4 regions of the Paenibacillus sabinae T27 genome follow, and region 2 is predicted to be linked to each of the others. Evidence: riboswitches for the same ligand, from Rfam matches in the RefSeq annotation. Region 2 holds a riboswitch; each other region holds the start of a gene.

Region 1 (5,930 bases), 2.5 Mb from region 2:
CGCATTTGCAACCGGATCCCATTGCAGAGCGATCGCCTTATTCGATACCGTCGATGCCATTAGATGGGTTGGCGCCTCTAATTGATCGTTAATCGCGTCAAGCTCCCAGCCGCTACCGTTCCAGGTTGCAAAGACCTCAAACTGATCTCCATAAACCATTGCCAAGGTATCCCCATCAGCGAGCGGAACCGCTTGTGCCGGCATCTGGTTGTCAAGATCATGGACGGTATAGCTGTCATTGATTTGATAAGAGATGGTCTCGGTGCCGCTATAATAAACTTTAGCATACACGCTGTCGTTAACCGTAACGCTGGATAACATAACTCCTGAAAAATGCTGAGACGAGTTCGGATTGGTAACGTCATACGATGCCGGAGGAAGCGCTCCGCCCGAGATGCTGTAAACCCCTACGTCTTGTACCGTTTTGTCATATTCGGTCTGGTACGTATCCTGTGTAACCGAATTGGCAACATTCCATTTTACGGCCGAATAATCATAGGTTGCCGGGTACAGGGTGTATAGCTTGTCCTGTACAATAAAAGCGGCTTTTATATCCAGCACCTTACCCGGTTCGGGGGCAGGCTGCTCTACAGGCAGCTGTCCGGGTGCCGGAGATTCGGGTGCGGGAGATGCGGGTGCGGGCGTGGGTGCGGGAGATACGGGTCCCGTAGGATTACTCACTTCTCCTGGCGAAGGAACCGTTGGAACCGGACTGCTGCTTCCAACTTCCTTCCCGCCAATTACCACGACCTTCACCGTCTCCGAGAGAATGTACTCCTTTATAATTTGCTCGAAGCTAACACCTTCCGCATTAATCTCAGCTTTAAGGATGGTTCCTTCTCCTGTGATCTTCGCGGCTGCCTGCAGAATGATCTCCTTCAATACGGCATTGTCCTGCAGCTTGATAGCAGCCCCTTCTGAACCTGTGTAAGTTTCAAGCAGAGCTATGGTGGATTGATCGTAAATTTCGATCGTTACCGTCGTTTTTACTGCGACTTTTGCAAAAGTGCCCTCAAATTGTACGAGATCATTTACTGACGTACTTTCAACGGAAACCGATTTAAAGGCTTCGTTTCCCTGTTCTTCTTCCAGCTTTGCTCCCGATTTGACGACAGTGCTGCTGATGCTTGTATCGCCCTTCGTAAAAAGTCTGACTCGTCCGAGATCCTTTTGAACCACTACCTGGTTCATCGAAGAGTCTTGAATGACGATACTGTGTTCCCCGCCGCCGTTCACAATGGTTCTTCCTTCAACGGTTACGTGATCAAGCAGCACCTCGCCCTCGCCGATTCCCGCTGCCAGAATGAGGTCGCCTTTAATGACAGCATTCTTTAGGGTGACGCCGCCGCTGTTGATCGTCAAGTTCCCGCCAACCGTATTTTTCAGATCATAGGTTCCAGGCTGGTGTATCAATTGACCTACAGCTTGATCTAGCACCACTACAGCTTCAGCTCTTGTGATGGGTTTCTGAGGACGGAAGCTTTTATCCGGATATCCCTTCAGATAACCCTTGGAAGCAACCACTTTTATGTATGGTTTACTCCAGGCAGACATTTGCTGTTCATCCTGAAAGGCTTCAGTATCTCTCGTTATTGTCCCCTCTTCCAACTGCATAAGCTGGTAAATGATTTTGGCAGACTCTTCTCTCGTTATCGGTTGATCAGGCCTGAAGGTGCCGTCTCCGAACCCCGAGATGTAGCCGGTAAATTTCGCTTTGGATACATCGTTGTAAAACCATTTTCCCTGCGGGACATCTTTAAAAGTCTGGTCAGCCTTATGGGAAAAACCAAACGCTTTGTTCGCCAGCGATATGAATTCCGCTCGGGTAATGACTTTATCGGGTTGAAAGGTTCGATCGGCGTAGCCCGAGATCAATCCATTGCCAATCCATACTTTTATTTCTTCCTCGGCCCAATGACGGCTAATGTCATTTAATGAAGTTTGGTTTTCTGCATACGAGGGCCCTGAGAAAGATAAGACTTGCACTGCAAAAAACATAATGATAAATGCGACTCTACCTAATAACCTTCCCAACATACAATCTCCCTTTCATAACTTAATTAATGGCAACAAAAATAAGCCAACCCATGAAGAGATATAGGCAACCCGGCTGTCATACAAGGAGTGACCTTGCTTAGACCCGTGGCTTTGCGTCTCCGACTTTCGTACGGATTTGCCGTTTCTTATTCTACAGATTGACTTAAGACCAACCTACCAGGGCTTAATTGCCCAGGAATAATTATACAATCCCACCCATCATACAACAAAAGTCCCATTTATTCGATCTAAATTTTTGGGCCTGCCTGACCGAAGAAGAACTGCCGTAATGGGGGGACTGGTGCGACGCGGTAAATGAATATGCAGATAAAAAAAGCCAAGGCAAAAAGCATTTTGCCCTGGCTTAGCCTAGTGAAACTCGATAAACGCTTTAGTTCGATTTGGCCGTGTAGGCGTGTACGGCGTCTCTAAGGAAGCGGGCAAGCCCCGCTCCGCGCTTGTCATAGTAAGCGGTAAAGCGTTCGTCGTCCACGTACATCTGCGCGACCCCCGCATGGGCCTCCGGGGAGTAGCTGCCCCAGAAGAATGTGAGCCATTGCCGATGGAGATCGGCGGCTCGCTGCGCGGCTTCGCCGGCGGAGTCACCAGTCTTCATGCCTTCCGCCAGCGAAGCGAACATGTCCTCTTCTATTTTTTGAACGGCCGAATACTGCTCCTCGGTCATGTTCATCAGCTGTTTATTGGACCGGTTGACGGCTTCGTCGCCGTACTTCCCGCGCGCTTCCTTGCCGTAGGCCTGCTCGTTGTCTTCAATCATTTTTTGTTTAAAGCCTTCAAATTTCTCGGTGTCGCTCATTGTAATCCTTCCTTCCCTTTCGGCCAGTGTCTTCTCCACATTTGAGATCAGCCGGTCGAGTTGTTCTCTTTTGGCCAGCAGCCTGCCATGATGTGTCCTCAGCGCTTTCGTCCCGTCGAACGAGGGCGAGGTTACGATAGCCTTAATGTTCTCCAGACTTAGACCCAGCTCGCGGTAAAATAAAATCTGCTGCAGCAGATCGACCTCGGGCCGGCCATAGATGCGGTATCCGGAGGAGTTGATCCGGGCCGGTTTCAAAATCCCGAATTCATCGTAATAACGCAGCGTACGCGCGCTGATTCCCGCAAGTTTCGCGAGTTTTTGCACTGTGTATTCCGTGATGGCACCTCCTCACAAGCTCAATGTACACCTTTACGCTGCGTTAATGTCAAACCTTTTTTCAGCATAAAAAAAGCACCGATGGGTGCTTTTTCGAGGGTGCCGAAGCATGGGCTCTGCCGAAAAGGAAGGGCGGCTATTCTTTAGCTTTGACTCAGCCGGTTGGCCGGAGACGGGGAAGGAGAGATTGCGGAACGGGAGGTGGCTTTCTCAAGCTCCGCGGCAAAGAATCGCTGAAGCTCCTCAGCCTTGCGCGGGTCGTCCAGCGGAATTTTACCTGTAAAATAATGCTCCTCAACTAGCTCCCAGGTGGGGATGATCTTTTGCGCCAGAATTGCTTTGATCGCGATCTTGACCGTCTTGCGCTCACGGGCGTTGGAGAAGGTGTCTTTGTAGTATTTCACCTGATCCAGGTCCAGCTCGCCGTAAATCCCACGAAAAATATCGGCTGTCATGCGCGCGTCGCCCAGCGCCCGGTGCGCGGAGCCGGCGGATTCGAGGCCCAGAAGCTCCATGGCGCTTTCCACGCTGATATCGTTCTTCAGGCCTCGTGCGCGAAGAAGTCCTTTGAGCAGATCGTAGTATGGGGTCTTCAGCCAGTAGGTGTCGTCCAGCTTATGCATGCGGGTATCCTGGATAATGCGCTTCATATCTTCACCGCCCCAGGTCAGCAGCAGCACGCCATCCGGACTTTGGTCGAGCCAGCGCAGGAAGGCGGAGATTACCTTGGGAAAACGGGGGGCGATATCGATTTCTTCCTGAGGAATCCCCGTTTTTTTCTTGATGAAAGAGTTCAGCGTAGCGAAATACACGGGTTTGATCAGCGAAGTGAACTCGTCGACAGGACGAAGGGAAGCGTCAAGCCGCACGGCGCCGATCTCGATAACCTCCATCGGATGCTCGCTGGCAAACTTACGGCCGTTAAATTCAATGTCCAGTATGATATAATCCACAAAAGTTGCCTCCGTATATGTTGGACTGGCGCGATTTTGACGCACCGATTCTTCTATTTTAGCAAATTGTTCCCGGATTGACTTCCTTTGAGCGCCATTTTACAATTTATTAACCTGACCACGTGAAAAGGAGAGAAATAGTGATGGCAATGGAAATCGAGCGCAAGTTCCTGCTTCCGGAGTTTCCGCAGCAGCTCGTTCAGGAGGGGAAGCTGACTGTTCACAGCCGGCAGCGCATTGAGCAGACCTATTTGGCGATTGACGGGCCGCAGGAGCTGCGCGTGCGCAAAATCGAAGATCTCGCTTCCGGCGAGGTGCATTACACGCATACCTTCAAGAACGGGCTGGGCATCAGCCGGGAGGAAATCGAATACGAAATCTCGCAGGGCCTGTACGAGCAAATGATTCGGGCCGTCCGGGCGGTGCCGCTGATCAAGGAGCGAATTACCGGCGAATGGAACGGCGTAACGGTGGAAATTGATATCTACGATCAATTGAAGCTGTCCGTCGTCGAGGTCGAATTTCATTCCCTGGAGGAGGCTCAGAGCTTCGAAGCGCCGGATTGGTTCGGGCAGGACGTCAGTGAAGAGAAGCAGTACAGCAACAAGACTGTCTGGAAAGAGCTTCAGAAAACGGACCTGTAACGGCGGCGAAATGTTAAAAAGCGCAAAACAGGCGAAATCGTGCAATATACACCGGACTTTAACACATAAACGTGTTAATATATAAGGTAAATTCGAAAGCGCGAAATTCAGGGGGCTGAGTAGAAAAATGCAATATATTAGCACTAGAGGCAAGGTCGAACCGAAAGGTTTTATCGATACGGTCTTGATGGGCCTGGCCGATGACGGCGGATTGATGATTCCGGACGTGATTCCTTCCGTGTCCGCACAGACGCTGGAGGAGTGGCGCTCCTTAAGCTTTCAGGAGCTGTTCCTGAAGATTTTCTCCTATTATACGAACGGCGAAATTCCGGACGGCGACCTGAAGGATATGGTCAAGCGGAGCTACGCTTCCTTCCGCCATCCGGAAGTGACACCGCTTAAGGAAATCAATGATTCGCTGTATGTGCTGGAGCTGTTCCACGGGCCGACCTTTGCCTTTAAGGATGTCGCGCTGCAGTTCATGGGCGAGCTGTACTCTTATATTTCCAGAGTGCGGGGCGAAATTATTCATATCCTCGGCGCAACCTCCGGCGATACCGGAGCGGCGGCCATTGCGGGCGTTCGCGGCAAGGAAGGCATCAAGATCTGCATTCTGCATCCCCATAACAAGGTCAGCAAGGTGCAGGAGCTGCAAATGACGACAGTGGACGATGCCAATGTGCTGAACCTGTCGGTCAAAGGCAATTTCGACGACTGTCAACAAGTCATCAAGGAACTGTTCGGCGATCTGGACTTCAAGAGCCGGTACCATCTTCGGGCGATCAACTCGATCAACTTTGTACGGATTTTGGCCCAGACCGTCTATTACTTCTACGCTTATCTGCATCTGCCGCAGAGTGCGCAGGGCAAGACGGTCAATATCAGTGTGCCGTCCGGCAACTTCGGCAACATTTTCTCCGGCTATCTCGCCAAGAAGATGGGTTTGCCGATCGGCAAGCTGATCATCGCGACGAACGAGAACAATATTCTGGAGCGGTTCGTGAAGACCGGAGAATACAAGCCCGGCGATTTCAAAAGCACGCACAGCCCTTCGATGGACATCCAGGTGGCCAGCAACTTCGAACGCTACCTGTACTATTTGCTTGGCGAGGACTCCGCGAAGGTGTCCGATTATATGGC
Region 2 (5,930 bases):
CTTGATACCGTAACGGCGCTGCTGCGCATGCTGGAGACGATCAACTTCTCCTCGCAGTCGATGCCGGCTTTCGTAGGACAATAAGATAAATTGCGCAAGGCAAGGCATAGGGAACTTCAGGAACGGTTTGCGTCATCTCGCAGACCGTTCCGCTGTGCCCGGACCTTTGAAGCTTACAGCGAAGGAGTGTTGTTATGACCGGAGAAAGGCAGCCACTGCAGGAAGCTGCGGCGCAGGAGAATACCGTCACACAGAACACGCAATGGGAGAGCATGGCCAACCGGCTGATGATCCCGCTTGATTATCCGGATGCCGGGCAGGCGAAAGAGCTGATCGGCAAGCTGAAAGGCATCCCGTGCTACATGAAGGTCGGCATGCAGCTGTTCTACGCCGCCGGTCCGGATTTTGTCAGAGAGCTGAAGGCCCTTGGCTATTCCGTATTTCTTGACGTGAAGATGCATGATATCCCGAACACGGTAAAAGGCGGAGCCGAGAGTGTGACAGCCCTTGGCGTCGATATGTTCAACGTCCATGCATCCGGCGGCTCGGCCATGATGGCGGCCGCAATAGAGGGCATTGAAGCGGCCCTGCACAAGAACCCTGCGCTTGCCCGTCCCCTGGTTATTGCGGTGACCCAGCTCACCAGCACCAGCCAGACGGTCATGAACAATGAGATCGGCATTCCCGGCGAAGTGCCGGACACAGTCGTGCGGTACGCGAAGCTTGCCGCAGCCGCCGGCTTGGACGGAGTCGTGGCTTCGCCTCAGGAAGCCGCAGCCATATCGGCTGCCTGCGGTCCCGCATTCCGCACCGTCACCCCTGGCATCCGGCCTTCCGGATCATCGCTGGACGACCAGAGCCGCGTCATGACACCTGGCCAGGCGATCCGTCAGGGAAGCCACTTCCTGGTTGTTGGACGGCCTATTACGGCCGCTCCCGACCCGCGTCAGGCAGCAGAGCAAATTATTGAGGAGATGATCAAAGCGTGAGTCCATTGCTGAACAGAAGTGAACAAATTGCCTCTTACTTATTGAAGATCGAGGCGGTCGCCCTGCGCCCGCAGGAGCCTTTTACATGGACATCCGGCATCAAGTCCCCGATCTATTGCGATAACCGGCTTACTCTTTCGTATCCGGAAATCCGCAGCTACATCGCCGACGCTTTCGCCGAATTGATCGCTACCGAATACCCCGGTACGGAGGTTATTGCCGGAACCGCAACCGCCGGCATCCCGCATGCCGCCTGGGTGGCGGACAAGCTGAATCTGCCGATGGCCTACATCCGCGACAAAGCCAAAGGACACGGCAAACAGAACCAGATCGAAGGCATTATCTCCCCTGGTCAAAAGGTCATCGTGATCGAAGACCTGATCTCCACCGGAGGCAGCTCGCTGAAAGCCGCTCAGGCGGTTCAAGAAGCGGGAGGCGAACCGCTTGCGGTACTGGCGATTTTCAGCTATGAACTGGATCGTGCGACCAATGCGTTCAGTGAGGCGGGCATTCCGCTGCAAAGCCTGTCCAACTACAGCACCCTGATCGACGTCGCGCTCGGTCAAGGCAAAATCGCAGCCGAAGACGTCGAACTGTTGCAATCGTGGAGACGTGATCCATCCTCATTCGGGAAATAATATTGTTTAGTTGAAGCGGATGATATAACGACTTGTATTAAAACCGTCCAGCAATGGGCGGTTTATTCATTAATTTCATCAGGTTATGTGGTTGTGCTATTTCGGAGAACTTGAACGGGTCCCGTAAGTTTTTTAAAAAAATGGGCAAGCTAACAATCGTTGAGGACTTGAACAACTGGCCATGAAAGGGGAAGAGCGCATCATGAATTGGATTTATTTCGCCAAGCTGTTCAGAACAAGGTTTCAGGCGGGCTGTTTAGCCAAGCGGCTCGAACAGGATGGCTGGATTTATGGCTATCATGATCTGCAGCTGGTGGAAATTTACCGTTCGCGCAAAGGGAAATACGGGGTCCGTTTTCTTCCTTAAAAATGGCAACATTTTTTCCTTGACTTAACACCATGTTGTGATGTATACTATTTATTGTCGCTGTTTGAATATGATTACTGACGCGGGGTGGAGCAGCCCGGTAGCTCGTCGGGCTCATAACCCGAAGGCCGCAGGTTCAAATCCTGCCCCCGCAACCAATTCATTTACGTGCAAGTTCAAACAGTACTTATTGCATACGGATATTTTGATCAGGGCCCTTAGCTCAGTTGGTTAGAGCGGTCGGCTCATAACCGATTGGTCGGGGGTTCGAGTCCCTCAGGGCCCACTACACTAAAACCCTTGGCGTAAGCCAAGGGTTTTTTGCTATGTAAGGATATCAAAAATCGCATATTTCGCACATACCTGGTCGGCGCCATGTACAATAACACATATCCAGAGAAAAACGAGTAATGGAGGAACAGCGGTGATTATTTTTCTGAACGGCGACCAGAACGGAATCGATATGTCAACGCTATCGGGTGTGGAGAGAGAGATAGTGGAGAAGAAGCAGAGAAGTCCTGAAACCTATGTTTACGAATCTCCCGCTGCGCTCGCATTTGAGCTGAATATGAGAAGGCGCATTGTTGAAGCGGCTGTCGCGCTCGATGCAAGCGGAGTGACCTTTGTCCGGTTTGAGAACACCAGGGGCAATCGTTACTTTTGGTCCCGTACCAATAAAGGAGGACTCCTCTTAAATAACGGGGTCTTACCGTCCGACGCGATCAATGATATTTTCCGGAACGGCCGTATGTATGCCTTTGAGTGCGCAACAGCCGTGGTGGTTGTTTTATATAAGGGAGTCCTTGATGCGCTGGGTGAAGAGGTATTTAATTCGTACTTTAGAAACCTGCTGCTCTATGATTGGCAGTATGACAGAGATTTACAGTTAACTGCGATCAATAACAGGGAGGAAGCCTATCCCGGTGATGTGCAGTATTTCAAGAATCCCGACCATGACCCGAACAAGCCGGAATGGCAGGGCGAGAACGTTATCGTACTGGACAAAGGAATGTATTACGGGCATGGAATCGGTATTACCACCACCGAGGGAATGATTACCGTTCTGAACAGAAAGAGAGTGCCTGGAAGCAGAACATCTGCTTATCTTCTGGATAAGACGTTTAGCCCGGACTTTGAGTATTTGCGGAGATTATCCGCGGGAAGAAGCCTTCCGTCAGCGGCAGGCCGTTATACAGGCTATACAGTTGTCATAAAAATCGGTTCGCATAATTACAGAATGTAGCTAAGAAAGTTATTTATAGGTCAAATTATGGATTTAGCCTGTTTCAGGTAGTGCATAGTCAACCCGAGCAAGACGATTATTCAGGGCGACAGCCAGCTGTTGCTGGCGACCGTAACGCCGGCGAATGCAACGAACAAGGATGTCATCTGGACATCGAGCAACCCGGCAGTGGCGACAGTGGTGAACGGCAACATTTCGGCGAAATCGGTCGGCACGGCCACGATCACCGCGAAGACGCGTATCGGCGGCTTCACCGCGACGACTGCCGTAACGGTCACGGCGGAACCGGCGCATGGGGAACTCGCCAATCACGATTTTGAAGACGGATTGAACGGTTGGACGATTCTGTCCGGCGACGCCTTCACCGCCCAAGATGTGACGACGGCCAACGACTGGGGCTGGGGCGGCCCGTTCAACCAGAATGGCGCCAAGCATCTGTGGGGGGCCCAAAGCGGTAACGACAGTCAGACCGGGGCTATGCGATCTGAGCAATTCGTTCTCGGCGGCAACGGACAGATCAATTTACTGGTCGGAGGGGGCAACAATTATTATGATCTCTATGTTGCGCTCGTTCGCGCCTCTGACGGTAAGGAGTTGTTCAAAGCAACCGGACTCGACCAGGAATCGTATACCCGAATTTATTGGGATGCCTCAGATTACATCGGTACGGAGTGCTACATCAAGATTGTCGATAACGCCACCGGCAGCTGGGGCCATATCAACATTGATGATGTTAACGTCCCCACCGTGGCTCCGTAGTAAAAGGTCAATAGCCCGAATATCGAGACAGGCAGTTTGACGGTTGAAAATCAGTATGATCCCCTCTTGGCAGACAGTGAAAAAAGAGTTCATGACAGCATGAATCAACACTGTAGACCGGAGGGGATTTTATAATTTAGTTCTGTACTGTGGGATGTCCCGGACGCAATACCCAGGCACTGTTCATTTTCCCAAGCATGTAATAGGCATTATTACTTAAGACCGTTGTCTTCTTTATTTTGTCTATGCTAAAATGTTCCTGTATACATAGTCACATAAATCGTACGAAAAAGGCAAAGCTGATGAAAATCAGTGACGCAAAGCTAAAGGGACTAAGTGGAGAAATCCGTATGTCAGCCAGCTCCCGAATAATCGCACCTCCCGTAGATTTATGTGAAATGAAGGAGGAGAAGCATGGGAAAGTATTGGCATTCTTTTTGGTTGGGGTTTAACGAAACTCTACTTGAAGATTGTATGTGCGAGAGCGTGAGATCGAAGATCTGTAGCAAGATCGGGTATCATAGAAGCAAACTGAATGCTTAAGCAGAAGAGGCACCTATTTTAGGTGCTTTTTTCTTGAGTCAGCGAAGTACAGAGGAGCGGTTAGTCTTGCGGTGTATCACGATATGGCAGCCTTGGGCGACCCTGATTGCACTTGGAGAGAAAAAATTCGAAACGAGAAGCTGGGCTACACAGCACCGGGATGCCATCGCCATTCATGCCGGGAAAAAGGTGGATAAGGCCATCTGCCAGAAAGAACCATTCCGCAGTATACTAGCAAAACACGGATACACAGCGGATACCTTGCCGACAGGGAGCGTGGTGGCGGTATGCAGGCTGGCCGATTGTCTTGAGGTCACCGAGTCTTACGGTGAAACGGCAATGCTTGAAAGCCCATCGCAATCCATCGTCATCGGCGACCTTGAAAAAGCATTCGGATTGTTTGAATTAGGCCGATTCGCCTGGGAGCTTGCGGATGTCCGGCGGCTGCCGAAGCCGATTCCGGCCAAAGGGATGCAGGGGCTCTGGAATTGGGAGGAGACACATGATTTTTTGTGAGTTCATCGAAAGATAAATTCTACTCTGGTCCCATCCTTCAATTTCTCCAGCTGATTGCCGACCCAGCTGCCTGCACCACGGTTATCGGCTGGGGATATGTATGCGATGTCCGCTCCCGTTCCGCCTTCCTCGCACATGGCCATGGGCCATTCATCGCGATCATAATGTTTTTTGGTGGGAATTCCCTTCAGCGACTCCCGGCGGTTCTCTTCAGCTCCTTCACGGTTGATCGTGCATACGCTGGACTCGCCTCTCTCGATCGCTTTTTCAATATGCTTTGCCGTTTCCGGATACTCGTCTGATGGAAAAATCAGCTGTACCACTTCCTTATCGGAAGAAGGAGCGTTCCTGAAATCCCACCCGTTTCTTTCGGCAAGATACGACAGCAGCAAAAGCAGCAGAAGCATGGCAAGAAGAGCTGTGATCCGATTTTGTTTACGCAATGTTCTACTCCTTTTCTTATGTAAATCGTAGAATTTAATTATAATTCATTTTAAGGATTTGTTTACATAGCATTTCCCATTTTTTTTAGTTGCGCATTCCCGCAATCTTCTCTATCCTTTTAAAAGGAGGGATAGTAGAAATGAGAAAAGCCTTACTGGCAGGCGCAGCAATTGCCCTTGTGCTGCTCAGCGCCTGCGGCGGAAAAGAGCCGGCTGCATTGTCCCATGAGGATGTGCAGGAGAGCGTTCAGGAATTTTATAATGAGATCTCTTCGCTTGATCAAACCGCAAAAACATCTCTGAATGACTTCAATGAAGCGCTGGCTTCATATTCAGGAGGCAGTCTGACGGCGGACGAGCTGGAGAAGGCGATTGAGAAGTTTCAGGATACGGCCTCTGATTTGTCGGATAAGGCGGATGACGTCGAGGTTG
Region 3 (5,930 bases), 2.6 Mb from region 2:
ATTTTTCCCGGGGAAGAGGATTTCGGCATAACGCCGCTGGAGGCGAACGCTGCGGGAAGACCGGTTATCGCCTATCAGGCGGGCGGAGCGCTGGACACGATAGTGCCCTATGTAAACGGCGTATTTTTCAAGAAGCAGGAAGTCGACGATTTGCTAGGGGCTATTGCCGAAGTGGAATCGTATGCATGGGACGTCGGGAAAATTATGAAGCACGCGCAGAAATTCGATGAACGAACGTTTATGGTGCAGTTCAAGCAGTATGTTGAACAGGCGTATGTGAACTTTCTAAAAGGAGGATGAAGATATGAATCTGGCGGTAATCGGCACTGGCTATGTCGGCCTCGTATCGGGCGTATGCTTTACACTTGGGGGTAACCATGTTATTTGCGTCGATAAGGATGAGGAGAAGATCGCCCGGCTGGGCCAGATGAAGTCGCCCATCTACGAACCGGGTATCGAGGCGCTGATCGAAATGAACCTGAAAGAGGGAAGACTGAAGTTCTCCTCCGATCTCCGGGAGTCGGTTCGCCTCTCGGATATCGTTATCCTTGCTGTAGGCACGCCTTCTCTCCCGAACGGGGAAGCGGATCTGCAGTACATCGAAAGCGCGGCTGCGGACATCGGCCGAGCCATGGAAGGCTATAAGATCATCATGACGAAGTCTACCGTTCCCGTAGGAACGAACGAGAAAATCCGCCAGATTATCGCTGCCCACACCGGCTATCCGTTCGATATCGTATCGGCGCCGGAATTCCTCCGGGAAGGCTCGGCCATCCAGGATACGCTGCATCCCGACCGGGTGATCATCGGTCTCGACAACCCGGCCCTTGAGCCCGTTATGCGGGAGCTTCATCAGGGCTTCACCGAAAATATTGTCGTCACCGACATCCGCAGCGCGGAAATGATCAAGTACGCCTCGAACGCATTTCTGGCAACCAAAATTTCGTTCATCAACGAAATCGCCAATATCTGCGAAAAGGTAGGCGCGGATGTGACCGAGGTGGCCGAGGGAATGGGCCTCGACCGGCGGATCGGCTCTTCCTTCCTCCAGGCGGGAATCGGCTACGGCGGCTCCTGCTTCCCGAAAGATACGAAGGCGCTGATCCAGATCGCAGGGAACGTCGACTACGAATTCAAGCTGCTGAAATCGGTGGTCGAAGTCAATCAGGGCCAGCGGTTCATGATTCTTGCGAAGCTCCACGAGTCGATAGGCAGTCTGCAGGGTGCGACAATCGGAATCTGGGGACTGGCCTTCAAGCCGAACACCGACGATGTGCGCGAATCGCCTGCAAGGGAAATCATCGAGGCGCTTGTTAAGGAAGGCGCGCATGTGAAGGTGTACGATCCGATTGCCGCGGACAATTTCCGGAAGCAATACGACCACCCGCTGATTCACTGGTGCGCCGTGCCGGAGGAAGCGGGAACCGGCAGCGACGCGGTCTGCCTGCTCACAGATTGGGCCGTGTTCAAGGATATCGATCTGCACCTTCTGGCAGCAGGAATGCGCAAGCCGATCCTGATCGACGGGCGCAACGTCTACTCCAAGGAACAAATCGAAGGAACCGGGCTGGAATATTATTCGGTGGGACGCCCGCGGATGGGCGGACTCAGCGGCTTGTCTCCAAGCGTGGCAGGAGCGGTATAAGCGGTATATATGGATAAGTGACGAACCGGGTCAGGCGCCGCAGACTCAGGCGAAGCAGGTTCGCCGCGGCGGCGCCGCTACCTTAGGATATTCCGTTAAGAAGCAGGCTGTTCACGGCTGTATCATGACCATTATGAGGGAGGGTATCATTATGAAACTGGTATTATTGTCTGGCGGTTCGGGAAAACGGCTGTGGCCTCTGTCCAACGACTCTCGGTCGAAACAGTTTCTGAAGGTGCTGGAAAGCCCGCTCGGCGAGCCGGAATCGATGGTCCAGCGGGTATGGCGGCAGCTGGGAGAAGCGGGACTTGCGGAATCGTCGTATTTGGCGACAGGGCGCGGGCAGGTGGAGATGATCCAAAGCCAGCTGGGCGGGGATGTCAAGATCATCGTCGAGCCCGAGCGCCGCGATACGTTTCCGGCCATTGCGCTGACGGCCGTCTACCTGTATTCGGTAGAAGGCGTTCGCCCGGATGAGACCGTCGCGATCCTCCCGGTCGATCCTTATGTGGAAGGCTCCTTCTTCGGCTCGATTTCACAGCTGGAGCAGGCGCTTGACGATACCGGCGCAAATCTGGCGCTGATCGGCGTCGTGCCGGAGCATCCCTCGGAGAAATACGGCTACATTATTCCTTCGGGCGGCGCGACGGAGAAAGAGGTAAGACCGGTTAGCGGTTTCCTGGAGAAGCCGGATCGCCTGCGGGCCGAAGAGCTGATCGGACAGGGCGCCTTGTGGAACTGCGGGGTGTTCGCCTTCCGGCTGGGATATCTGCTTAATATTTTACAGCAAAAAGGGCTGCCTTTGACTTACGAGGAGCTGCAGAAGCAGTATAAGCTGCTCTCTTCCATCAGCTTCGATTACGAAGTGGTTGAGAAGGAAGACAAGATCGTTGTCCAGCCGTATGACGGATTCTGGAAGGACTTAGGCACCTGGAATACCCTGACCGAGGAAATGGCGAGCAACCAATTAGGCAAGGGCGTGCTGACTGAGGATTCCTCTACAAGCTGCCTGGTCAACGAGCTTGATATTCCGATCACGGTAATTGGCGCCCAGGACCTGATCATCGCCGCGAGCCCGGATGGCATCCTCGTCACCCACAAATCGGAAAGCCCGCGCATCAAAGAGGTGCTGAAGGGCGCGGAGCAAAGACCGATGTACGAGGAACGCCGGTGGGGCCACTATAAGGTGATCGATTACGTCAAATACCAGGAAAGCAATGAAGTCCTGACCAAGCGGATTTTTATCGCAGAGGGAAAAAATATCAGCTACCAGTATCATCTTAAGCGCAGCGAAATCTGGACCTTTATCAGCGGGGAAGCCAGCATCATTCTTAACGAGAAATTGCACACGGTGAAAGCCGGAGATGTTGTGCGCATACCGGAAGGAACGAAGCACAGCATTCTCGCGTTGACCGATGTGGAATTCATCGAGGTTCAGACCGGATCGGAGCTGGTGGAAGAGGATAATATCCGCATAACGCTGGATTGGAAGGATATTGAACTGCAGCAATTTATCTCGTAATAATGCCTGAATGAGGGATAACCTACTTATTAACCATATAACAAGGCTATTAAACGGGTCTTTTGGCTCATTTATTGAAGAATGATGAAAATCAGTCTTCATCATTAATTGTACACCGTCGATATTTACGGTAGAAGGTTAAGCCTTCCAATACGACAAAGGCAAACCTATCGCGAGGTAGGGACGCAAAGCCATAGGGCCTCTCCATTTCAGAGAGGCAGCCTGGCTACCGAAAGGAAGATGAAATTGAAAGTTCACCGTACGTATCGATTGTTCTGCATGCTGGTAACTCTGTCTCTGCTCCTGTCATTTGTTCCGTTCATGGGCGGAGGAAGCGCATCGACCGTTTCCGCGGCGGCTGCGTCCACAGCGCCGGTGACCCCGGACGCTTCACCCGAAGCGGTCAAGCTGCTGAGTTACCTGTATTCCATTTCCGGAACCCGAATTATCACCGGTCAGCATGACTATCTGGAAAGTCCGGACGAGTTCAACAACAAGCTTCAAGTAACGAGCAGTAGATATGCAGCTCTCCATGGATATGAGCTTGGCGCGATCAACGGCCAAACGGACGGCGCCGTAACATGGCTCCGGCAAAATGTGGTGAACAGCGCCATCAAATGGTATAAGTCCGGAGGCATCGTCGCGATGACGTTCCACGAGAATCTGCCGGGAACATCATACAGCTGGTCCAATGTGCAGATGTCGTTGTCCCAGGCCGACTTCGACAAGTATGTTACACCCGGAACCCCGGAGTACCAAAATCTGATCACTGAGCTGGACAAGGTGGCGGTTTCGCTGAAAACCCTGCGCGATGCCGGAGTGCCCGTTCTGTGGCGGCCCTATCACGAAATGAACGGGGGCTGGTTCTGGTGGGGCAAGAAGACGAATTTTACTGCTCTCTGGAATATTATGTATGACCGTTTTGTCAATGTTCATAAATTGAACAACCTGATTTGGGTGTGGAGCCCGAATGCTCCGAACGACTGGGCCGATCCTTACGCGAAGACTTATCCCGGTGCGGATAAAGTGGATATTCTGGCGGCGGACATTTACAACAAGGACTTCAGACAGAGCTATTATGACGATCTGTTGAGTTTGGCCGCAGGCAAGCCGATTGCCATTGGCGAGAATGGTGAAATGCCCGATCCTGCGATGCTGCCCAAATATCAGAGCAAATGGGTCTTTATGATGACCTGGGGCAAAATGCTCTATGAAAACAACACCACGACTACAATCAAGAGTTTTCTAAACAACGGATTTACGTTAACCCGCGATGAAATTAGTACGGCTCTGGCTTCGTATACGGTGCCAATGCTGTCGGAAAGCCCGACGCCAAGTCCGTCGCCGACACCATCGCCGACACCGACGCCGAGCCCAACACCATCGCCGTCACCGAGTCCAACACCGACACCTACGCCAAGTCCGACACCGACGCCGGTACCATCGCCAAGCCCGACACCAACACCAACACCAACATATACGCCGAACAATCAGCAGTCCGCTGCGGATTCTTCAACCGATAGCTCATCCTTGACCGCGCTGCTGCCTTCGGCCACGCCTGCGGAGCCACGCCATGGCCTGCTGGGCGAATATTTTACCAACATGCAGTTAACCGGGACGCCCGCACTGGTGCGGGAAGAATCGGCCGTCGATTTCAACTGGGGACTCGGATCGCCGGACACCTCCATCGGCCCCGATAAGTTCTCCGCCCGCTGGAGCGGCAAAATCAAGCCTCTGTACAGCGAGAACTATTCCTTCTATACCAGTTCGGATGACGGTATTAAATTATGGGTCAACGGCGTTGCCGTTATTACCAGCTGGTCTACCCAATACGGTTTAGAGCGAAAGGGAAGAATCGACCTTGAAGCCGGGAAACTGTATGACATTAAAGTTGAATATTACGATAATACGGGGAGCGCCAAAGCGCGTCTGATGTGGGAGAGCAGTAGCCAGCTCAAGGAAACCGTTCCAGCCAGCGCGTTTTATCTTTCCGATTCGCTTTGATATAGCTTTTACGGCTGCCCCTGAGGGTGGCCGCCGATACTTATAATTCATTCAGTTCATTTGAGCCTTGCGAGGCCCTGCTTAATACAGCAGGGCTTCTAAACTATAAGCCCCTCATGGGGAAGACTGTTTTCCCGGCATACGGGAGGCCGGCATTCTCTTAAAGGATTCCTGGCTTAAGAAAGGAAGATGAAATTGAACAAATCCTCCAAGTATCGGTTGTTCACTACGGTTTTACCTTTGATTCTGATCATGTCCCTGCTGCCGTGGATGCATTCGGAAACTCCGCCCAAGTCCGTAATCCAGACACCGCCCGCTCCGGTTAATCCGTCGGCCTCGCCTGAGGCGGGAGAACTGCTCGGGTTCCTGGCAGGCTTAAGCGGCAAGAGCCTGATATCCGGCCAGCATGATTATCTGGAAAGTCCGGATGAATTTAATAATAAGCTCGAAAAGGCTACAGGCAAATATGCCGCACTTCACGGTTACGAGCTTGGAGCCATTAACGGCCAGTCGCCGGACACGATCGACCGCCAGCGGAATGCCGTTGTACATAGCGCCATCAACTGGTATAGAAGCGGCGGGATCGTGGCCATGACTTTTCATGAGAACCTGCCCGGCACTGCTCCCATATGGTCCAATGTCTCCATGAGTCTGAGCCAAAGCGAGTTTGACGCCTACGTCACTCCAGGTACGGACCAGTACAACCATCTGATTGCCGACCTTGATCAGATCGCCGGGTATTTGAAGCAGCTGCAGAGC
Region 4 (5,930 bases), 890 kb from region 2:
GATTGTACAGCATTTATTAAGTCATTACAATTGTTTTTCTTACTTTATGCAACATTTCAGAGTCGGAATTCTTTTCTTACTTCATCCGGACAAAAAAAATCCGCGCCCGAGGCGCGGATTTCAAAGCAAATCTGTATCAGGTACCGCAAAAGGTCCGGTAAGGACAGGCGGTTTCTTCAGGAGGCGCAGCGTATTCCGCCTGTTCGGGGGAGTCCGCGTAAGGATTTGAGAGTACACCGAGCAGCCGCTCCATCACACTCAAGTCTCCTTGATTAACTGCAGCCTCCAGCGCCTCTTCTACTCGATGATTTCGGGGAATTACTGCAGGATTACTGCTTCGCATGAGCTGATGCGAGGAGGCTTTCGGTTCCTCCTGCCTGTCGAGCCTCTTTTGCCACCTCTCGTGCCACTCCGCATATTCAGCGGCGCCGGACAGAAGCGTATCCTGAGGCTGTTCCAGCGTTAGTGCGCGGAAAGTGTTGGTGTAGTCCGCACGAGCCTTGTGCATCATGTCAAGAAGATCGTCAATCAGAGCTTCATCCTCCGGCTCTTCGTTAAATAACCCCAGCTTCGCCCTCATGCCCGCAAGCCAGTTCCATTGAAACATCGTCGAAAAATCTGAAATGGCATCCTCGGCTATTTTTACAGCCTCGTCTTCATCCTCATGCAGCAGCGGCAATAGCGTCTCCGCAAATCTCGCGAGATTCCACGCGGCAATGGGCGGCTGATTGCCATACGCATAACGGCCATGAAGGTCAATGGAGCTGAATACCGTAGCCGGGTCATACGTATCCATAAAGGCGCAAGGACCGTAATCAATCGTTTCTCCGCTCAGGGCCATATTGTCAGTGTTCATCACCCCGTGAATAAAGCCGACGAGCTGCCATTTGGCAATCAGCGTGGCCTGGCGCTTGATGACTTCCCGAAGCAAAGCCAGATATCGGTTCCCACCAGTCTCCACTTCCGGATAATGCCTCTGCAGCGTGTAATCGGCCAGAGCCTTGAGGTCTCCGGCGGAGCCCCGGCTTGCGGCGAATTGAAAGGTGCCGACGCGCAGATGGCTGGCCGCCACACGGGTCAGAACGGCGCCGGGCAGCACGGTTTCGCGCATGATGGACTCACCTGTTGTCACAACGGCCAAGCTCCGGGTGGTCGGAATCCCCAGCGCATGCATCGCTTCGCTGATGATAAATTCGCGCAGCATCGGTCCAAGCGCTGCACGGCCGTCACCTCTGCGGGAGTACGGCGTTCGGCCCGAACCTTTGAGCTGGATATCAAACCGCTCGCCGCCGGGGGTGATCTGTTCCCCGAGCAGCAGGGCCCGTCCGTCTCCCAGCATGGTAAAATGCCCGAATTGATGGCCTGCATAAGCTTGTGCCAGCGGTTCGGCGCCTTCGGGAATCCGGCTGCCGGCAAACACCGCTGCGCCATCGCTGCTTTGGAGCGCCTCAGCGTTTAGCCCGAGCGAGGCAGCCAGCGGACGATTCAGAACGATCAGCTTCGGCGAATTTACGGGATTCAGGTCTTGTCTGGAAAAAAAAGATTTCGGCAAGCGGGCATAACTATTGTCGAAATTCCATCCCGCTTCCGGGATTCCTGCTCTCTCAGTCATGTTATCACCATCATTTTTTGGATATTTTCTATTTTCGTTCACAACCAGCACGTAACAGCTCGTTTATTGTTTGCTGCCGTGCCATATATTATCACACGAAAAAAGGGTGCACGAAGCACCCTTTTTCCGTCATTGCCTGATTATTGTCTGATGATGAGGATGTCACGAGGCGGTCTGCCTGTGCTTTGAATCAAAGCAATTTCGGCGTTTGTAAGATTTCGTCCCACTACGACCAGGGAAGATGTGACATTGTTAAAGTTGAAATTTCCCAGGTTCGCCACGCTTTGGCTTCCGCGGAATACACGGAACGACCCTTGAAAGTTTATTTGCGAGAACAGCACGAGAGTGACTTGAGATCTCTCCACTACATTTCTAAGCCGGAAGCTCGAGAGAACATTGTCGAACCGAAACGCTCCAAGATCACGAACTGCAACTCCTCCGCGTCTGAAGAGAATCCGGCGAACAGAAAAATTATTACCTGACCAAAGCGCAAGACGTACATCACTATTAGCCAACTGTATCACTCCTTTTCAAAGGTTGATACAGTATATTAGCAAGTTCATAGAAACGTATAAGGCAAATAGAGCAGTCCATTCGTTTGTTATTTCCGGTTCCCTGTGCTTTAGCCAATGCCCGGCGTTATTGAAAGACTTAAATCTTGGGGTAATCGACGACAACCACATTTTCCAATAGCCCATCCAGCGACTTCACAAACTCCTGATGAATAGGATGCGGTCCATAGGAACGCAGCGACTCCAGATCTTTGAATGTGACCCGCAGACCAAGAGTGTATCCATGAATATTGTCCGTTTCCTCTGTCACATTGACGCCTGCGCTTAAATCGGTTATCCCCGGGATGCGGTCCCGCAGCGCGAGCAATTGATCGAGCAGCTCCTGCTGCTTGGCGGGTGTAAGGCCATCATTGAATTTAAAGACGACTAGATGTTCGTACATTATGCAATCCCCCTATATTATGGTTATCCCCTAATGAATCATAAGCAGTTTAATCATATCAGAAATCCTACAATAGGCCTATTTCTAACTCCATGATTCATCTTCACCCATTACCCGTACGTAAAAATGCTTTTAAGAAACTTGTATGGAACTTGTATGAGTCTTTTTGCCCGTACCAGAATATCTCACTCAACAGTTGATTACTCCATTTTGTTCATCGCGAAAACCGTCAAATTTCGAGCGGTTTTCTATAAAATATATTGACAAAAGCTAAGTTGGGAATATATTGTAAAAGGTGTATACTCGTTGTATTATTCAACAAAACAAACTCTATATGGGCAAAATTCTCCGAAAGGGAATGACGCAAAGCCATGGATCTACAGTCTCATTTATTTCATGAGACCATGACAGCCAGGTTGCCGAGGAACCGGGATGCGGTATACAACCAGCGTCCTATGTGGTTATTTGTCAACCGACCTGTGCTCAGTCCTGAGTACAGGTTTTCTATTTTCTAGTAATTCTGATCTACCAGTTTCACTTCTAAGGAAAGATAACATTACAAACAATATTTAAATTGTGGGGTGGATCTTTTGAAGACAGTCGCAGATTATATGGCGGAGGCATTACGCAACCTCGGAGTTAAGCATTCTTTTGGCATCATCGGCAAATCCATTTGCCCGATCGTTCTCAAGATGGTCGATTACGGTATTGAATTTATTCCCGGACGACATGAATCCAGTTCCGGATTCGAAGCTTCCGGCTATGCCCTCAAAACGGGAAATCTCGCCGTGGCTTTCGGCACATCCGGACCGGGGGGAACCAACCTCATTACCGCAGCGGCCCACGCCAAAGCCAACAACCTCCCTGTGCTCTTCATTACAGGGCATCAATCCATTAAAGAGCTGGGTATTCCCCAGTGCCAGGATTCTTCCTCATATCTCGCCGATTTGGCGGAAATGTTCAGACCCGCAACGCTCTTCAGCAAGCTGGTCGAACGCGGCGATCATTTCAGCACCATTTTTAACCATGCTATTTCTGTTGCACTGAGCGGCAAACGCGGACCTGTTCATCTATGCATCCCTTTCGATGTGCAGACAGAGCTGCTGGAAGAATGCCGAATCGTTTATCCTGAACGGGAAACGCTTGTGGATTACGCTAAGGTCAACCGGGTAATTAATGCCATTAACCATTCCAAGAAGCCTCTTATTATTGCCGGCAAGGGCGTGAACCGCTCTGGCGCACATGAGGAATTGGTTCAATTGGCGGAAACCTTCAATATTCCTGTCGTTACCACTCCCGGCGGCAAAGGCGCCATCGTCTGGGATCATCCGCTGTACCACGGTCCGGTCGGTGTCGGCGGCTGCAAACATGGCGATGACTTGATGAATCATAGCGATTTGTATATCGTGCTGGGTTCCCGCCTGAGTGATATGACCATCTGCAATCTGAAAGCCGAGAACCATCCGGAGACGCTGATTCAGTTCGATATCGACCCTACCTTTGTAGGCAAAATCCTGAACTCCCATACGATTGCGGTCGGCGGTGATGTGCGCGATAATCTATCACTGATTTTACAGAGTGTCGACTCCTCTGCGATAACGGAACGGGATACGGAGACCGCCGCTCATTATAAGGAAGAGCTGCCCGTCCTGTCTAAACTTTCCCTTGCATCGGTAATGAGCACCATGAGCGACCTGATACCGTCTAACAATACGGTTTTTGTGGATGACGGCAGCCACGGCTTCAACGCCGTGAAATGGTACAACGTGAAGAAGCCGGGAAGCTTTGTCTTCGACGCCTACTTTGCCTGCATGGGCAACGCAATCGGCATGGCGATCGGAGCCAAGGTGGCCTCCCCGGAAGAAACAATATTTTGCATTACCGGCGACGGCTGCTTTATGATGCTCGGAACTGAAATAAATACCGCTGTTTGCAAAAATATCCCGGTGATTTTCATCGTAGTGAACAACATGCAGCTGGACATGGCTTTAAAAGGAATGGAAAAAACTACGGGCAGAATCGACGGAACGCTCTTTGAAGTCCCAATGGATGCCGTGAAATTTGCCGAATCGCTTGGAGCGACCGGATTCCGGTGCGAGACCCAGGAACAATTTGCAGCGGCTATTAGCGAAGCAATAGCTCTAAACCGCGTGGCTGTCATCGAACTATTGACCGATCGCGATGAGGTGCCCCCTACCGCACACCGTGTATTGAATTTGAATTAGATTACTAACGTCTAGGAGGCTTCTCATGATAGACAACATCAACAGCGGTCTTAAGCATTTCTCCAACCTTTCCGGCGACTATGGAGCCAAAGCGCTCGCTCCGATCAAAGAGCATTTTCCTGAACTGGCTGAATATATCATGGGCAATGCATATGGGGACGTTTTTCAGCGGACAACCATTGCAGCAGATTGGAAAGAGATCGTCGTGATTTCCGCTTTAATTTCGATGGGACAGTTCGATCAGCTCGGCGTTCATTATGTGATGGCGCTCAGCGTTGGCATGACCGTCGATCAGATCAAGGGCATTTTATTGCATCTGGTTCCCTGTGTCGGTGCTCCGAGAGTGATTACCGCATTTAATGTGCTCCTCGCAACACTAGAGGAAATCCAATAACTATCTCTCCGTCAAAATGTTACACAATTCGACTTTTTATTGCATAAATGAGAAATTTATGTTTATAATCAAGTTAAAATATCCCAATGCTAAGGTGATAATGTCGAATCTTGACGTTAAGAAATAGTTATGAAGGATATTCTCAAGTAACCGGCTGTGTAATACGCAGCCAAAGCGAGACGCTGAACTAATAAACTCTGGGAGAGATGAACACATGGGAAAATTTATTTTGAAGACGGATTCCGCCAAAAAAATCGTTAATATCGAACTGGAGGGTACCTTCACCGAAGAAGACGGTCTGAAATCGATCCAGGCCTATCAAGAAACGATTAATCCTATTACTCCTTCTGAATATCTGCTGGATATTGATTGCAGAAAGCTGAATGTAACCGCTCCTGATGTCGTACCGCTTCTTGAAGGCTGCTTCTTGATGTTCAAGAAAGACGGCTTCGATAAAGTGAAGCTTACGCTTGAGAGTAACCCTGTTCTCAAAATGCAGTTGGCTCGACTGGGCCGCAAAGCGGGACTTGAAAACCTGGATATCATCAGCCTGTAAGACCGGCTGATCTTCCATAGCTGAAGGGTTCTAATGTGCCGCTCACAAAACTTAGCGGATGCTTTCGTAGGGAGTTTTGTACGGAGTTGAACCTTGATGTACCGCTCACAAAACTTGGCGGATGCTTTCGAAGCGAGTTTTGTACGAAGTTGAACCTTGATGTGCCGCTCACAAAACTTTTAGGAGGAC

Evidence for each region. A riboswitch is a leader RNA that binds a small molecule or an ion and turns the genes downstream of it on or off. The one in region 2 is predicted to bind cyclic di-GMP.
Region 1: it holds a riboswitch for cyclic di-GMP, as region 2 does, so the genes downstream of both, PSAB_RS24440 (S-layer homology domain-containing protein) here and PSAB_RS17220 (ASCH domain-containing protein) in region 2, are expected to answer to the same signal.
Region 3: it holds a riboswitch for cyclic di-GMP, as region 2 does, so the genes downstream of both, PSAB_RS25885 (glycosyl hydrolase) here and PSAB_RS17220 (ASCH domain-containing protein) in region 2, are expected to answer to the same signal.
Region 4: it holds a riboswitch for cyclic di-GMP, as region 2 does, so the genes downstream of both, PSAB_RS12975 (thiamine pyrophosphate-binding protein) here and PSAB_RS17220 (ASCH domain-containing protein) in region 2, are expected to answer to the same signal.

What each region holds. Positions count from the first base shown of each region.
Region 1 covers NZ_CP004078.1:991,027-996,956, forward strand. The annotation lists gene PSAB_RS24440 (S-layer homology domain-containing protein) at 1-2,037, opposite strand, end outside; cyclic di-GMP riboswitch class I at 2,098-2,188, opposite strand; gene PSAB_RS04500 (MerR family transcriptional regulator) at 2,429-3,181, opposite strand; gene PSAB_RS04505 (3'-5' exonuclease) at 3,337-4,146, opposite strand; gene PSAB_RS04510 (CYTH domain-containing protein) at 4,290-4,790, shown strand; gene thrC (threonine synthase) at 4,918-5,930, shown strand, end outside.
Region 2 covers NZ_CP004078.1:3,721,808-3,727,737, reverse strand. The annotation lists gene carB (carbamoyl-phosphate synthase large subunit) at 1-84, shown strand, start outside; gene pyrF (orotidine-5'-phosphate decarboxylase) at 273-989, shown strand; gene pyrE (orotate phosphoribosyltransferase) at 986-1,627, shown strand; gene PSAB_RS25995 (hypothetical protein) at 1,830-1,994, shown strand; tRNA gene PSAB_RS17240 (tRNA-Met) at 2,076-2,152, shown strand; tRNA gene PSAB_RS17235 (tRNA-Ile) at 2,207-2,280, shown strand; gene PSAB_RS17230 (protein-glutamine gamma-glutamyltransferase) at 2,419-3,237, shown strand; gene PSAB_RS24660 (Ig-like domain-containing protein) at 3,292-3,996, shown strand; cyclic di-GMP riboswitch class I at 4,279-4,365, shown strand; gene PSAB_RS17220 (ASCH domain-containing protein) at 4,606-5,055, shown strand; gene PSAB_RS17215 (NucA/NucB deoxyribonuclease domain-containing protein) at 5,058-5,462, opposite strand; gene PSAB_RS17210 (hypothetical protein) at 5,639-5,930, shown strand, end outside.
Region 3 covers NZ_CP004078.1:1,092,841-1,098,770, forward strand. The annotation lists gene PSAB_RS04890 (glycosyltransferase) at 1-300, shown strand, start outside; gene PSAB_RS04895 (UDP-glucose dehydrogenase family protein) at 305-1,645, shown strand; gene PSAB_RS04900 (sugar phosphate nucleotidyltransferase) at 1,797-3,167, shown strand; cyclic di-GMP riboswitch class I at 3,318-3,401, shown strand; gene PSAB_RS25885 (glycosyl hydrolase) at 3,414-5,171, shown strand; gene PSAB_RS04910 (glycosyl hydrolase) at 5,361-5,930, shown strand, end outside.
Region 4 covers NZ_CP004078.1:2,831,151-2,837,080, forward strand. The annotation lists gene PSAB_RS12965 (protein adenylyltransferase SelO) at 137-1,612, opposite strand; gene PSAB_RS26460 (hypothetical protein) at 1,753-2,127, opposite strand; gene PSAB_RS12970 (Dabb family protein) at 2,264-2,566, opposite strand; cyclic di-GMP riboswitch class I at 2,894-2,990, shown strand; gene PSAB_RS12975 (thiamine pyrophosphate-binding protein) at 3,148-4,791, shown strand; gene PSAB_RS12980 (carboxymuconolactone decarboxylase family protein) at 4,817-5,185, shown strand; gene PSAB_RS12985 (hypothetical protein) at 5,400-5,741, shown strand.